3 regions of the Vibrio sp. SNU_ST1 genome follow, and region 3 is predicted to be linked to each of the others. Evidence: predicted binding sites of a transcription regulator. Region 3 holds the regulator's gene; each other region holds the start of a gene.
The links. Region 3 encodes PurR, which represses purine synthesis genes. Its sites were predicted from a motif close to TNANGNAAACGTTTNCNTNA; they were not measured.
Positions count from the first base shown of each region.

Region 1 (5,331 bases), 240 kb from region 3:
TTGCTTCAGTTTGACCACTGGCTCCTGCAATCGCACGACCACGTAAAGTACCATGGATATGGATGCTACCATCGGCTATCACTTCTGCGCCTGCACTTACATGGTTGAGGATCAATAGATCACTATCTTTTGCATACACTTGCTGACCAGAACGAATAGGGGTTCTCACCACTTTTATCGGAGCCATCTTCGCTGGAGCTTGAGAAGGAGATTTACTGGCTGTCATCACTGCAAAACCAGCCTCTTTCGCTAGGTTCTGCATACGTTTATCCGAACAACCAGCCACACCTACTGGGATCATGCCCGCTTGAGATATACCCTCTTTCAGTTGCACAAAATCGATATCACCCGCGACTTTGCTAATATTGATAACAACAGGTGCAGCAGCGAAAAAAGTGGGAGCTTGGTTTACTTTTTCTTGAAGAAAAGACACCGCATTTTCGACTTGATCATCGGATAAGTGCAAAACAGATAGCGTAAAACTGCTACCTTTTAGATCTGGGTTACTAGACATCGAAAACTACAGGACCTCAATAGCGGATTGGTACAATTTCTTTATCAATAAAATAAAGGGCGTTGCCTGAAACTAGGGTTATCATGTTATATTCCCAAACCAAGCACAGCAAGTAATCTTGTTGTCAAATGAACGTTTTGTTCCCAATATTTCCCTTAACATAAACTATTGATCTCGTAAGTGAGAGTTTTGTAGTCATAAACAATAAAAAGGTTTGTCATGCTGTGTTCTATATATAAAAGTTCAAAGAAAGAAGGAACATACCTTTATATCCCTAAGAAGGATGATTTCTCACAAGTTCCTGACGCATTGATGCAAATGTTTGGTAAACCTAGTTTTGTAATGGTAATTAAAATGGATGGCCGTAAACTGGCGCAAGTGAACATCGATAAAGTGAGAGAATCACTGAGCACCGATGGTTTCTTTTTGCAGGTTCCGCCACCACCGGTTAATGAACTTGAACTTCATAAAGAGCGTAAAGCTCAGCAAAACGTTCAAGACGAAGAGTGATAGCTACCTTAATTCAGGGAGGAGTGCTCGTTGAGTAAATTTTCGAAAACCATATTGGCTGTGTCGGCATTACTATTGGGTAATAGCCTGACCATTGGTTCGGTCCAAGCTGAAGAGCTGAGTTTTGAACAATATGTAGAGAAACTAAAGCAACAAGGCCGTGCAGAAGGCATTTCTGAAACGATCATTGATCAAGCCTTTGATGGTGTGACGTTTAAGCCAAGAGCGGTGAAAGCCGATAAGAATCAACCTGAGAAAAAACTGACTCTGGATGAATACATTCCACGCGCGGTTCCAGATTGGAAAGTGAAGCAGGCGAGATCGCTCTATAAGAAGCATTATTCAGCGTTGAAGCGCATTGGTGATGAATATGGTGTTCAACCAAGATTCATTGTCGCGCTATGGGGTGTTGAGAGTAACTTTGGTAAGTTCACGGGTAACTACAGTGTTATTGATGCTCTAACGACTATGGCCTATGAAGGACGTAGAGAAGCTTTCTTTCGTAGCGAAGCGATGGCGGCATTGAAGATACTTGATCAAGGCCACATTACACCACAAGAGATGAAAGGCTCTTGGGCTGGCGCGATGGGTCAACCTCAGTTTATGCCAAGCTCATTCTTAGCTTATGCTGCTGATGGTAATGGCGACGGCAAGAAAGATATTTGGGGTACTGAAGAGGATGTATTTGCTTCGGCGGCGAATTATCTAAGCCAATCAGGTTGGGATGACAAATATACTTGGGGCCGTCAGGTTCAAGTACCGTCGACCGTGTCTATTGAGATGCAAGGCCGAGGCGAAGACAAAGCGAAATACTTAAAAGAGTGGTCTGAACTTGGTATTAAGCGCTTTGACGATCGCCCATTGCCAACGCTTGATGAAGATATTAAAGCTTGGCTAATTATGCCAGACGATGAAACTGGCCGTTCTTACCTCATTTACAATAACTACAATGTGTTAATGAAGTGGAATCGTTCTTACTACTTTGCTTTGGCAGTAAGCCACCTAGCGGACAGGGTTAAGTTTGATTAATCGACCTAATTTGATTAGTAGACTTAATTTGGTTAATTGATTTAGGTCGCTTTGAATAGCATTTGGCCTACCATAGGCAGAACGAACTAAAGGACTCTTCGGAGTCCTTTTTCTTTTGATTAAATTTTATATTTCAGATATTTAAAAAGGTGGTCTTGTGCTAACAGACAGAGCTGCACAGATGGTGATATTCCATGCGCTGATCAAGCACGAAGGTTTTACCAGTGCTGCAAAAAGCTTGAACGTTTCGGTGTCTCATATCAGTAAGCAGGTTGCTTTGCTCGAAGACTCGATAGGTATCAAGCTAGTGCAAAGAACCACACGTAGCCTAACGTTAACTGAGGCTGGGGAAGTATTCTATCAGCACTGTGAACAGCTGTTTAACACAGTCAAAGCGGCTCAACTGGATATGGAAAGCCAGCGTGATGATATATCAGGAATCCTGCGCGTAGGCTTGTCACAATCATTTGGCACTCTGCATATCATTCCTGCGATTGATCAACTGAGACAGCTTTATCCTCAGTTGAGAATCGAGGTCCACTTGTTCGACTATAAGGTGGATATGATTGAAGAACGCTTGGATCTCTGGATCACCAACAATGAAGACTTGCCAGAAGGTTATATTGCACAGCGCTTAGCCGACAGTCAGTTTGTAGTGGCGGCATCACCGGATTATCTGATTAAAGCTGGTACTCCTCATGTGCCTTCGGACCTGATTGACCATAATTGCCTTATTTATCGCAGCCGTGAGCGTGACTACACGTCATGGGCGTTTGATAACGGGCAAGAAAACCTCAGTGTCAAAGTGGCGGGCGATTACTCGGTGGATTTGGCAGAGGCGGTACGAGACGCAGCTGTATCTGGGTGGGGTGTTGCTTATTTGGCGACTTATTTAGTCAAAGAAGAGTTTAGAACGGGCAAGTTAATCCAAGTATTACCGGAATGGAGAGCCAGTCAGTTGATGCCATTTTATGCCGTCTATCCGAGCCGAAAGAACATGCCAAAGAAGCTTTCAGCAGTGATTGAGTTCATCAAACAGCATGTTGGTTCGCCGACGTATTGGGACAAAAATCTCAAAACTTGTGTTGAGCTGCATCGTTAATTGTTTCCTAATTCATAAATATAATTTCCATATGGAAAAAGTATGCTTTTTGAACAAGTTAATCCATTAAAATTCAATGCGTTAATCTAATCTTGGGCAAGTTACTGATAATCCCAACATTACATTAACAACCGCACCTTGCCGCAAACGATTTCCTCTATACAATGCGTCGCCTTTCCTACCTACAACTTTTAGGTTGACGCATATGGCTTCCCTACTTGGAATTATCACTATTTTAGTAGCCGCTTGGTTACTATCTACGGACAGAAAAAATATCCCGCTAAGAACTGTCTCTTTGGCTTTCTTACTGCAAATCTCATTCGCGCTCTTGGTTCTTTATGTGCCAATGGGTAAAGAAGCGCTGAATGCAGCTACTGGTGCGGTGTCTAGCTTGATCAACTACGGTCAAGAGGGGATTAACTTCCTATTCGGTGGCCTAACGAATAACGGATTTGTTTTCGCTATTAACGTTCTCGGCATCATTATCTTTTTCTCTGCATTGATTTCAGGTTTGTATCACATCGGCTTTATGCCAAAGGTGATCAACATAATCGGCGGTGCTTTGCAGAAGTTTCTAGGCACAGGTCGTGCGGAGTCACTATCTGCAACGGCAAACATTTTTGTTGGCATGATCGAAGCGCCACTGGTGGTTAAGCCTTACCTAAAACATATGACGGACTCACAACTGTTTGCTGTGATGGTATGTGGTTTGGCTTCTGTTGCTGGCGGCACGCTAGTGGGTTATGCATCGCTGGGTGTTGACCTAAACTATCTGATCGCTGCGGCATTCATGTCGGCACCAGCTGGTCTATTGATGGCTAAAATCTTAGTACCAGGCAGCCCAGAGGATGTTCAAGAAAATATTGAGTCTGGTGTAGAGATTCCACGAGCAACAAACGTAGTTGAGGCAATGGCAGATGGGGCTATGTCTGGACTTCGTATTGCCGTTGCGGTGGGTGCGACACTTCTGGCCTTTATCAGTGTGATTGCGATGCTGAATGGCTTGTTAGGTATTGTTGGTGGCTGGTTTGGCGTAAACCTAAGCTTCGAACTTATCCTAGGTTATGTGTTCGCACCCGTTGCATGGCTGATAGGTGTACCGTGGTCTGAAGCTGTGGTTGCCGGCTCGCTGATCGGTAACAAGATTGTCGTGAACGAGTTCGTGGCTTTCATTCAGCTAATGGATGCTAAAGAGGCGCTAAGTGAGCACTCACAAGCGATCGTAACTTTTGCTCTATGTGGCTTTGCTAACATCTCTACAATGGCCATTCTGATTGGTGGTTTGGGTAGCTTAGTTCCAGAGCGTCGTTCTTTCATCTCACAATACGGTTTTAAAGCGATTTGTGCGGGTGTCTTTGCCAACCTAATGAGCGCAGCGATTGCTGGTGTGGTGCTTTCGCTTTAACAGCGACACCTTAAGTTACTTATACCGCTCGTTTTGTAATGGGTAATTATCAAAAAAGCCGCAACGTTCATCACGTTGCGGCTTTCTAATTCTATTTATACTGTTGTACATAGATTACTTCGAGTGAAACTGCTCACAAGCAATCATTGTGTTCTCAATCAGGCTCGCTACTGTCATTGGACCTACACCACCCGGTACTGGAGTGATGAAGCTTGCGCTTTCTTTCGCTACGTCGTATTCAACGTCACCCACTAGTTTGCCAGATTCCAAACGGTTGATACCTACATCGACCACAACAGCACCTTTCTTAATCCAAGCGCCAGGAATGAAGTTCGGCTTACCAACGGCAACTACAACAACGTCTGCTTGGCGTACGTGACCTTCAAGGTCTTTGGTGAAGCGGTGGCAGGTTGTTGTCGTACAACCGGCTAGAAGAAGCTCTAACGTCATTGGGCGACCTACGATATTTGATGCGCCAACTACAACCGCGTGCTTACCACGTAAGTCGATGTTGTAGCGGTCAAGCAACGTAATGATGCCTTTAGGCGTACAAGAGCGAAGCTTAGGCATACGCTGAGCCAAACGACCTACGTTGTATGGGTGGAAGCCATCAACGTCTTTTTCCGGCGTGATGCGCTCAAGAACTTGAGTGCTATCAATACCAGCTGGTAGAGGAAGTTGAACAAGAATACCGTCAATCTCTGGGTCTTCGTTCAGTTGGTCTACCAGTGTTAATAATTCGTCTTCTGTCGCAGTGGCTGGCAAGTCGTA
Region 1 is NZ_CP130748.1:910,572-915,902, forward strand. Features, by position in the region: gene minC (septum site-determining protein MinC) at 1-514, opposite strand, end outside; gene Q5H80_RS04140 (YcgL domain-containing protein) at 734-1,024, shown strand; gene Q5H80_RS04145 (lytic transglycosylase domain-containing protein) at 1,055-2,053, shown strand; gene Q5H80_RS04150 (LysR family transcriptional regulator) at 2,235-3,155, shown strand; gene Q5H80_RS04155 (NupC/NupG family nucleoside CNT transporter) at 3,361-4,560, shown strand; gene folD (bifunctional methylenetetrahydrofolate dehydrogenase/methenyltetrahydrofolate cyclohydrolase FolD) at 4,675-5,331, opposite strand, start outside.
Region 1: a site for PurR is predicted at 3,295-3,314, ahead of Q5H80_RS04155 (NupC/NupG family nucleoside CNT transporter). Genes of this name have one in related genera too.

Region 2 (5,331 bases), 1.4 Mb from region 3:
TCTGCCTGCACTAGGCTGCGGATTGATGGCGGTTGCGGTGCTCAATATCAACAACATGCGTGATATCGAAAACGACAGCGAATGTGGTAAGCGCACCATGGCGGTTCGTCTAGGGCAACGCAAAGCCAAGCACTATCATTTTGCACTGCTTGGGCTCGCCCTTGCCTCTTTCGCTATCTACCTACTGATTCAAGAAAAACCGGTCTGGATCAGCCTGCCGTTTTTACTGAGCATTATTATTGTTTATAAGCACGGTAAGGCCGTTTGGGAAACCGAAAAGCCAGCGCAGATTGCACCAATGATGCCCGTGATAGTGAAATGTTCACTGGTCACTAACCTATTGTTTGCAGGGGTTGTCGTAGCTCAAACTCTATTGAGTTAAATGAGACTAATCATTGCAAAGGGATCAAGCACCGATATACTCAAAGTAAGCTCATTGTTCAAAAGGTATACTAATGGAATACAACACTTCAGCACTGTGCGACATATATTTGGATCAAGTTGATGTCGTGGAGCCAATGTTCAGCAACTTCGGTGGACGTGCATCCTTCGCAGGACAGATCACGACATTAAAGTGTTTTGAAGACAATGCTTTAATTCGCTCCGTATTAGAGCAAGATGGTTTGGGACGTGTGTTGTTAATCGATGGTGGCGGCTCACTGCGTAAAGCGCTGATCGATGCTGAGATTGCCCTACTTGCTGAAGACAATGAGTGGGAAGGTATTGTGGTTTACGGCTGCGTACGCGAAGTCGATGAACTAGAAGACATGAACATTGGTATTCAGGCTTTAGCTTCTATACCTGTAGGTGCGAGCCAAGAAGGTGTCGGCGAATTGGATGTACCTGTCAACTTTGGCAGCGTGACCTTCTTACCGGAAGATTACCTCTATGCAGACAACACTGGCATTATTCTTTCGGCAGAGCCTTTGGATGTAGAACTCGATCTGGATGTTGAAAAAGAAGAGGTCGAGTAACTCACTCAGCTTCAAATAATAAAACAAGCCAAAGAACACAAAGCATAAGAATACAAACGAAAACGCCCGCTACTCAGTAGCGGGCGTTTTTTTAAATCTGAAGAGTCGATTACTCTACATCATCCATTTTACCTAGAAGGTTACGGATGCGATCTTGCCATGCTGAATGCTCTTCCTGCATTTGCTGAGTTTTTTGCTCTAGCTCGTGACGGCTTGCTTTAAGCTCACCAGCTTCTGTTGCTAGTGCTTGTTTCTCTTCTTTAAGCTCTTCCACTTCCATTTGAAGAAGTGCAATTGTATCTACTGCTGTTTGAATTTTTGCTTCTAGCTGCTCTAGTACTTCAAAAGACATTCTGGCCTACCTTTAAGTTATCCGTTTGATGGTGAAGGTTCACTCCACTTATTTCCCCATTCTACTCAGCAGAGCAAGGATAAACACTCAATATATTCGATATTTTGCGCCATTCGATGAAAAAAACAGCGCTTTTTACCGAATATTGACGTGAGTGATTACCGCCACAAGGGCAAACCGATTATTTTGATGAATAATAACTGTTTTCCACTGCGAATTGATCGAGAGCAATCTCCAAAAAACAAAAAAGCAAACGTTTCCTTTGGGATATGGTAAAATTCGCCGCGAAATTTTTATTCCCCCTTTGATAATTTTGGAGTCCGCATGAAACGCGATTTAGCAATGTCATTCTCTCGTGTCACAGAAGGTGCAGCACTCGCTGGTTACAAGTGGCTTGGTCGTGGCGATAAAAACGCTGCAGATGGCGCTGCTGTAGAAGTAATGCGTAGCCTACTAAACAAAACCGAAATTAGCGGTGAGATTGTTATCGGCGAAGGCGAAATCGATGATGCGCCTATGCTATACATCGGTGAAAACGTCGGTGTGGGCGGCGATGCTGTCGATATCGCCGTAGACCCAATTGAAGGGACACGCATGACAGCAATGGGCCAATCAAATGCATTGGCGGTACTTGCTGCAGGCGAAAAAGGCAGCTTCCTTAAAGCGCCTGATATGTATATGGAAAAACTAGTTGTTGGCCCTGGCGCTAAAGGCGTAATTGACCTAGAACTGCCACTAACAGAAAACCTAGAAAACATCGCTAAAGCGTTAGGTAAAACACTCGATACCCTAGTCGTAACCACACTTGCTAAGCCTCGCCACGATCAAGTCATTGCCGACATGCAAGCTATGGGCGTTCGTGTATTTGCCGTGCCAGACGGTGATGTTGCAGCTTCTATCCTAACGTGTATGCCAGACAGCGAAGTAGACGTCATGTACTGCATCGGCGGCGCGCCTGAGGGTGTCGTTTCTGCTGCGGTAATTCGCGCACTCGACGGTGACATGCACGCTCGTCTTCTTCCTCGTCATGAAGTAAAAGGCGATACAGAAGAGAACCGCAAGCACGGTGAGCTTGAACTAGAGCGTTGTGCAGAAATGGGCGTAACAGCGGGCATCGTCTTAAAGATGGAAGACATGGCACGCAGCGATAATGTTGTGTTCTCGGCAACAGGTATTACTAAGGGTGATCTTCTAGAGGGCATCACTCGCACAGGCAATATCGCAACCACAGAAACTCTGCTTATCCGTGGTCGCTGTCGTACGATTCGCCGCATCAAATCTATCCACTACCTAGAGCGTAAAGACCCAGAAGTAATCGGTCACATCCTGTAGACCTAAACTAGGTTCAACAGAACATTCGAAGGCTGATACCAAGTATCAGCCTTTTGTTTTATTAGTGCACCAGAATCTCACCATTTGCTGTCGCTAGAGTAAAACGCTGTCTATATAGTAAATCCCCATCAATATAGTAAATGGTTTGCTTTATAAACACCTTGCCTCATAATAGTAAGGTTGATGAGGTAGGGATAGTATGAAAACAAGCGACAAAATCTTACAGACCATTAAGCGTCAAGGCGCGGTAACCGCGAAACAACTGTCAGAAGAATTTGGCATGACGACAATGGGTGCAAGGCAACACCTGCAAAGCCTGGAAGATGACGGTATTCTTACGTTTCATGATGTGAAAGTAAAAGTGGGCCGCCCGACTCGCCACTGGTCCCTGACTCAACAAGGCCATAGCCAGTTTTCAGACCGACATGGTGAACTCATCATTCAAGTGATTGATGCCGTTGAAAGCCTATTTGGTAAAGAAGGGTTAGCTAAGGTTGCTGCCGAGCGTGAACAACACACACTCAAGCAATATCAAACCGCACTGTCTGACTGTGATTCGCTCATGAGTAAGCTTGAAAAACTCACACAGCTTCGTGAAGACGAAGGCTACATGGCTGAACTTCAAGAGCATGATGAGCACTACATCTTAATTGAGAACCACTGCCCCATCTGTAAAGCAGCAACTCGTTGCCCTAGCCTATGCCAATCTGAACTCAATGTTTTCACTGAACTGCTCAAAAATGAGTGTCATGTAAGCCGCACTGAACACATTATTGCCGGTGAGAGACGCTGTACTTATACCTTAACGCCCACGCCTTTATCGTAATACCAAGTGCTAAGGGCTAGTCCCAACCCACCGATTCCGTCTCAATATTGAGAAAACGAGAATAGACTGAAATTTGTACAGATTTATTTCTTAAGCTTAAAGCATATGAAACACGCTTAATGCTAAGGAAGGAATCATGGCACAGCCACAGCCAAATCAAAAACTGCCCCCCTTTGATGAACTGGTCCAACTCGCCAAAAGCGATCCGAAAGCATTCAATCAATTCAAACACGAAATGTGCGAGCAGATGATTTGTTCGGCCTCGGAAACTATGCAAGACAGGCTACGCGCTCAGCAAAGTCACATCGATTTGGTGGTCGGTCGCTGTAAAAATCCACATCATGTTAATGTCGTGCTCATGCAAGAGCTTCGCTGTCAGGTCTGTAAATTCCAAGATGCTCTCGAAGGTCGCTGCAGTTTTGAAGAACCTCAACCTGAAAATGTCGTGCCTTTCAGGCCAAATACAGAACCAAAAATGTACTAACCGTTGAAATGCATTAGCGACAAAAACACATTAAAAGAAAAATGCCTTTAAAAAAGAAAAAGGGAGCAAAATGCTCCCTTCTTACTGATGAATCATCCAATCTTTAAACTGGATCTTCACCGTAATCATTACGACCTTCTGTGCCTTTCAACAAACCACACTCAATCAGAATCCATAAGCCACACACTAACGCTGCAACGGTCGCAACCATATGGATTGGCGATACCGGCTCAGTGGTAGTCGCAGCCATTGGCGAAGCCAAACGACCCAGTACTAGGGGCACATTTAGTAGTAACCAGTAATTCGACTTATTGCGATCGTGCCAGCGCTTAGCGGTGACCGCAAGATCTGGGATCACTAGCAACAATAGGAATACTGGTAGCAGGATGTAAGAATAAGCAGGGAACAACACAGAGATACCAGAAGCAAAACCAGTAATCGCTATGTAGTAGAAAATATTCCAAATCCAGTAAGTCTTACGACCAATTCTCCCTTTGAAAGAGAGCAGTAAATCTTTCATCGACATCTTAAAACACTCAAAAATTAATACGCTACCAAAAAGTTAGCAGCAAATAGTTAGTGAATCACTTTTAGTTAGTTGATTATTTTTAGCTAGTTAATCACTTTCTGAAAGCAACTTTTATCCATATCCCGTATGTTGACCGTTAGGCTACGGATATGGCTTGCCTGTTCTTGTAAGGTTTGCATTAACAAACGCGACAATTCTCTTTTCTGTTCTTCAGTACGTCCAGAAAGTAACTCGAAGCTAATATGAACAAAATCTACATTGTCCTCTTCATCACCGACCAACCAGTTATGACAGCGCAGTGAACGAGACTTCACAGAAGGTACATCAAACAAACCACAGTTTAATGTAACTTGATGAAGGTCTTCCAGTAAACCTTGGATATTCACTCGCTCATCCACTGAATTTGAGTACTCTAGAACTAGATTCGGCATTATTACTTCCTATTGTTAACGCAATCGTTTGTCCCTTAATAGCAACTAACGATGAAAAATCCGAGAAGTTAGCTATTATTCTGTCTGCCGGATCACTGATATTTGCTCAAAATCTACTCTGACCATTGAGTAAGATCCAAGAAAGTCATGACCACAGTCATGATCTGTTGATATTATTCTGTTATATTATTTCGTAATAAAGTTTACTTTTTTACATTCGATTTATTTAAATACTTTGGAGATATTCCTATGCGTCATCCTGTAGTTATGGGTAACTGGAAACTAAACGGCAGCAAAGAAATGGTTGTTGATCTACTAAACGGTCTTAACGCTGAACTTGAAGGCGTAACAGGCGTAGACGTAGCAGTTGCTCCACCAGCACTTTTCGTTGATCTTGCTGAGC
Region 2 is NZ_CP130748.1:2,975,286-2,980,616, forward strand. Features, by position in the region: gene Q5H80_RS13215 (1,4-dihydroxy-2-naphthoate polyprenyltransferase) at 1-382, shown strand, start outside; gene rraA (ribonuclease E activity regulator RraA) at 456-974, shown strand; gene zapB (cell division protein ZapB) at 1,084-1,326, opposite strand; gene glpX (class II fructose-bisphosphatase) at 1,651-2,658, shown strand; gene Q5H80_RS13235 (metalloregulator ArsR/SmtB family transcription factor) at 2,858-3,484, shown strand; gene Q5H80_RS13240 (DUF3135 domain-containing protein) at 3,621-3,968, shown strand; gene Q5H80_RS13245 (DUF805 domain-containing protein) at 4,072-4,494, opposite strand; gene Q5H80_RS13250 (5-carboxymethyl-2-hydroxymuconate Delta-isomerase) at 4,581-4,928, opposite strand; gene tpiA (triose-phosphate isomerase) at 5,178-5,331, shown strand, end outside.
Region 2: a site for PurR is predicted at 1,572-1,591, ahead of glpX (class II fructose-bisphosphatase). Genes of this name have one in related genera too.

Region 3 (5,331 bases):
GCATGAGACGATGGGATTAGTTTGGCAAAGCTTGCGAGATTGGCTAGACACAAGTAATGACCCTGTCGAGAGCAGTACTCAGATGATAAACAATTAAAAAATTCAGTAACAAAAAACCGAGGCATCATTGATGTCTCGGTTTTTTTACGTTCAAATATCGTTACTGAAATCAGCTTTCCACGGAAAATTAGTCACCAGCAAACATGTAACCTTCACCGTGAACCGTCACAAAAATTTGTGGGTTCTTAGGGTCAAACTCCATTTTTGCACGCATACGACGAATTAACACGTCGATAGTGCGGTCATTCGGCGCGTCTACTCGATGGCTGATCATATTCAAAATACGTTCACGGCTTAATACTTGGTTAGGGTAAGAAGAGAGTGCAACCAATAGTTCATATTCAGCTTTGGTCAATTTCACCGGCTCGCTGTTCTTGCTTAGCGCACGGCGAGGTATATCAAACGTCCATTCACCAAAACGAACCACAGATTCGTCTTCTGTTTGTTCTACCGCAACCGCTGCAGTTTTACGAGCAGCCGAAATACGCCACAAGAGGTTTTTAACTCGAACCAACAACTCGCGAAGTTCGAAGGGTTTAGTAACGTAATCGTCTGCGCCCATTTCAAGGCCAACGATCTTGTCAATGCTATCCGTGCGCCCAGTAACTAAAATTATTCCAATGTCTGATTGACTGCGTAATTCGCGAGTTAGCATCAATCCATCTTCGCCTGGCAAGTTGATGTCTAACATAATGAGGTCAACGTTATTTTCTTCTAACATTTTTCTCATTTGAGCCCCGCTTTCAGCTTCGCTCACTGTGTAACCTTCATTCTGGAAATATCCAACCAGTTTACTGCGGGTTACCACATCATCTTCTACGACTAATACGTGATAGCTCATCTACACCACTTTTCTTATTTAATAGTTTCAGTGACCATTCTATTCATAACTCGTAACAATTCTAGTACTACAGAAGATAAAAGCCAGAAACATGATTTTTTTTTGATACAAGACAATCTTAAACCTTGCTATTTGTCGCCCATCGCAATTCAATATAGGCATTACTACTAACGAGTAACTTTGCGTTTCGCAAATAACCTTGTTATTCAGCCTTGGTGTGCCTATACACAAATCACTCAACGATGCTAGGTATACACACACCACAAGACTAAATCAGGATCTAAGAAATGAAAGATACGAAAGCATTCAACGAACAACGAGCAGAAATATACTGGTGGCTATCAAGCTTGTTCGCTAAAGAGCTCACTCAAGAAGAACTCGATCACTACCACTCTGTTGAAATTCGTTCTTTCCTAACTGGTTTAGGCGAAAATGAAACACTAAAGCCGGCGATTGATAGCTTAGTGGATGCGCTAAACCGTCTACAAACACGTGAAGATGCTCAATTAGAATTGTCTGCTGACTTCTGTGACTTATTCTTAAAGACTGATAAACATGGCGCACTTCCTTACGCTTCTATGTATATCGGCCAGACAGGCCTTTTGAACGATAAGCCAGCAAAAGATATGGAAGAGATCATGGCTAAACACAACTTAGTGGTTAACCAAGACCTAAAAGAGCCCGCTGACCACATTGCTATCGAACTTGATTTCCTAGGTAATCTAATCATTCGTTCGAACGAAACGGATCTTGAAGAGGAACTAGAGAAATCCTTCACTGTTCAACAGCAATTTATCGAACAGCAACTGCTTACTTGGGTACCAAAGTTCAACGTTAAATGTCATGACATTGACACATTCGGTTTCTACGCTTCAGTCTCATCCCTGCTATTGGCATTCTGCAAATTAGACACTCAATACCTAGCTGGCGAATAAGCTTTTTTTGACGACTCGATAAATAAATTCAATAGAATTGTGACCATTCACCCGGATTTCTGGGTGAATTTTATTGCGAGTAATTTCTAGTCAGTCTAAAATTGTGACCGCAAACGATAAAATATGAAACATTCACGAAATGCTACACTTATTGAAGTTCAGAGCATTTCGGTGTTAAGACAAGCCGCTCAATAGCGGTTTTTTGTTTTTTAGCACTTTAGTACCCAAAGAGCCCTACAAATTTAAGCTCTTAGTTAGGTAGCTTAACGGCTACTTCATTCCGTACTTTGGGAAAGTAGCTTCTAATAGGATAAAAACATGGCCACTATAAAAGATGTCGCACGCTTAGCCGGCGTATCAACAACAACCGTTTCTCACGTAATCAACAAAACTCGCTTTGTTGCTGAAGCGACTCAAGAAAAAGTTAATAAAGCCGTAGACGAACTTAACTATGCGCCAAGTGCCGTTGCTCGTAGTTTGAAGTGCAATACAACACGCACTATCGGCATGTTAGTGACTCAATCAACTAACCTCTTCTTCTCTGAAGTTATTGATGGTGTTGAAAGCTACTGTTACCGTCAAGGTTACACTTTGATCCTGTGTAATACGGGCGGTATCTACGAAAAGCAACGTGACTACATTCGAATGCTTGCAGAGAAACGTGTAGATGGCATCTTAGTTATGTGTTCTGACCTAACTGAAGAACTAAGAGAGATGTTAGACCGTCACGCGGACATCCCTAAAGTTATCATGGACTGGGGTCCTGAGAGCTCTCAAGCTGATAAGATCATCGATAACTCTGAAGAAGGTGGCTACCTAGCAACCAAATACCTCATTGAGCGCGGTCACTCCAAGATTGCATGTTTAAGTGGCCACTTAGACAAAGCAGCATGTGTTGAACGCATCTCAGGTTACAAGCGCGCACTCAATGAAGCTAAGATTACTGCCGATGAAAATATGATCATCGAAGGCAACTTTGAGTGTGACACCGCTGTGATTGCTGCTGACCAAATCATTGAGATGGAAGATCGCCCTACCGCAGTATTCTGTTTTAACGACACAATGGCATTAGGACTGATGAGCCGATTGCAAGAAAAAGGTATTCGTATTCCTGAAGATATCTCAGTGATCGGTTACGACAACATAGAATTAGCTGAATACTTCTCTCCACCGTTAACGACGGTTCACCAACCTAAGCGCCGTGTTGGTAAAAATGCATTCGAAATACTACTAGAGCGTATTAAAGACAAAGACCACGAAAAACGCGTCTTCGAAATGCACCCTGAAATTGTTGAGCGAAGTACAGTTAAAACGTTAAATTAATTGATGTAATGAGTTTAGTTTAATCAAGCGCACCTTTAGGTGCGTTTTTTTTTTCAACAAACAAAATGCACTTACATGCATATCTCGAAGATCATTAATTGAAGCAATGTCACATTTTAAAATAAGAAGTGTGAGCCTAATTCAACAAAAACTTTATTCTAACAACCCAGTCACGCACAGGGCAAACCACTTGAAAAAGTGGGACGCAAAGCTTCCGGCCTAAACCACTCGTTGGTATGGTAGCGGGGTTACCGATGGCAAAATGCAGTAACTGCTAATACTTTAGTAATTTACAGCCTATTGACAATTTAATTGCAACATTTTGCTAATCTCTCGGACCTGCTTATTTGGTGGCGTAGTTCAAATACACCGAGATAAATAACATGGATAAACCGATACTAAAGGACTCAATGAAATTATTTGAGCCCCTAGGAAAAATTAAGTCACGCTCAATGTTTGGTGGATTCGGGCTTTTTGCTGATGACACAATGTTTGCCCTGGTTGTGAATGACCAGTTGCATATACGAGCTGACAAATGCACAACGCAACAATTCGAACAACAAGGATTTCAACCGTACGTCTACAAAAAACGTGGTTTTCCTGTCGTTACTAAATATTTCGCTTTACCTGAAGGCTTATGGCAAGACCAAGAGAAAATCTTGCAGCTTGCGACTACGTCTCTAGGTTTTGCTAAAGAAGAGAAAGCTGAACAATCTTCTGCTAAACCAACTCGACTCAAAGATCTGCCTAACCTTCGACTCGCTACCGAGCGGATGCTGAAAAAGGCAGGGATCGATTCTGTAGAACGTTTATATGAATCTGGCTCTGTAAACGCATTTAACGCCATCAAAGAATCGCATGCGTCTTCTGTCAGTATTGAACTTTTATGGGCGCTAGAAGGCGCGATCAATGGTACACATTGGTCTGTTATACCGCAGCAACGTCGTGAAGAGCTTATCAATCACGTCAATTAACATTGTCAGTGCAAACTATCTAGATAACTAAGCCGCATTCCTGCGGCTTTTTTTATATCTGGTGAAAGTTATTCTATGCTTTGCCTGTCTATCTATACTAATCGTATACATTGAAAAACTAATGGTATGCATTGAAAATTTAGAGGAAATATCAATGAGTAAAAAAATGATATTAGGTATTGTGTTGGTCATAACCATCGTCTTGTTAGGCGTCAATTTCGGCCAATACTTAACGCTTGAAAATGCGAAAACCCAACAAGCTGTTTTGAATGACTACATCGAGAGCAATTTCATTGCCGCCGCCGCTATCTACTTTGTCGCGTATGTCATGATTACGGCTTTCTCAATTCCTGGCGCCGCGGTTGTTACGCTACTAGGGGCTGCGCTATTTGGCTTCTGGAACAGTTTACTGCTAGTCTCTTTCGCAAGTGCCATTGGTGCAACGCTTGCGTTTCTAAGTAGCCGCTACCTGTTACGAGACTGGATCCAAACAAAGTTTGGTGACAAGTTAGCAACTATTAACAAGGGTGTAGAAAAAGACGGGGCATTTTACTTATTCTCACTTCGTTTGATTCCTGTTTTCCCGTTTTTCCTTATCAATCTATTGATGGGTCTAACACCGATGTCGGTAAGTCGTTACTACATTACGAGTCAAATCGGGATGCTACCGGGTACGGCTGTTTTCTTGAATGCCGGAACTCAACTCGCAGAAATTGATTCCCTTTCAGGCATCGTGTCTCCCTCAGTACTGTTGTCATTTGCCTTACTGGGTGTATTCCCAATTATTGCTAAATGGTTGATGAATAAATTTCGCTCAGCACCTGTCGCTGAGTAACGAAAATAACTAAATAGCTAAATAGCTAAATAACTAAATAGCTAACGCATGCAACCAAATAAGGTTCTATTTCAATGAAAATCTTCAGTGCATCGAATCCGACAGAAGCTCATATCATCTGTGGCTTGTTAGAAAGTGAGAATATTGCGTGTGAAGTCCGTGGTGAGGGTTTGTTTGGTTTAAAGGGTGAAATCCCATTTACCGAAGATACAGACCCTTACGTATGGTTATATGAGGCAGAACTCGCTAGTAAAGCCCGCACGATCGTCAATGACTACCAAAAACAGCAAGATTCAATCATCTATGAAGAGTGGCGTTGTGGTGAGTGTCATGAAATCAATGAAGCACAATTCGGGTCTTGTT
Region 3 is NZ_CP130748.1:1,149,956-1,155,286, reverse strand. Features, by position in the region: gene elyC (envelope biogenesis factor ElyC) at 1-97, shown strand, start outside; gene torR (two-component system response regulator TorR) at 188-901, opposite strand; gene torD (molecular chaperone TorD) at 1,189-1,836, shown strand; gene purR (HTH-type transcriptional repressor PurR) at 2,155-3,159, shown strand; cyclic di-GMP riboswitch class I at 3,330-3,415, shown strand; gene Q5H80_RS05130 (TfoX/Sxy family DNA transformation protein) at 3,543-4,133, shown strand; gene Q5H80_RS05125 (TVP38/TMEM64 family protein) at 4,288-4,968, shown strand; gene Q5H80_RS05120 (DUF2007 domain-containing protein) at 5,043-5,331, shown strand, end outside.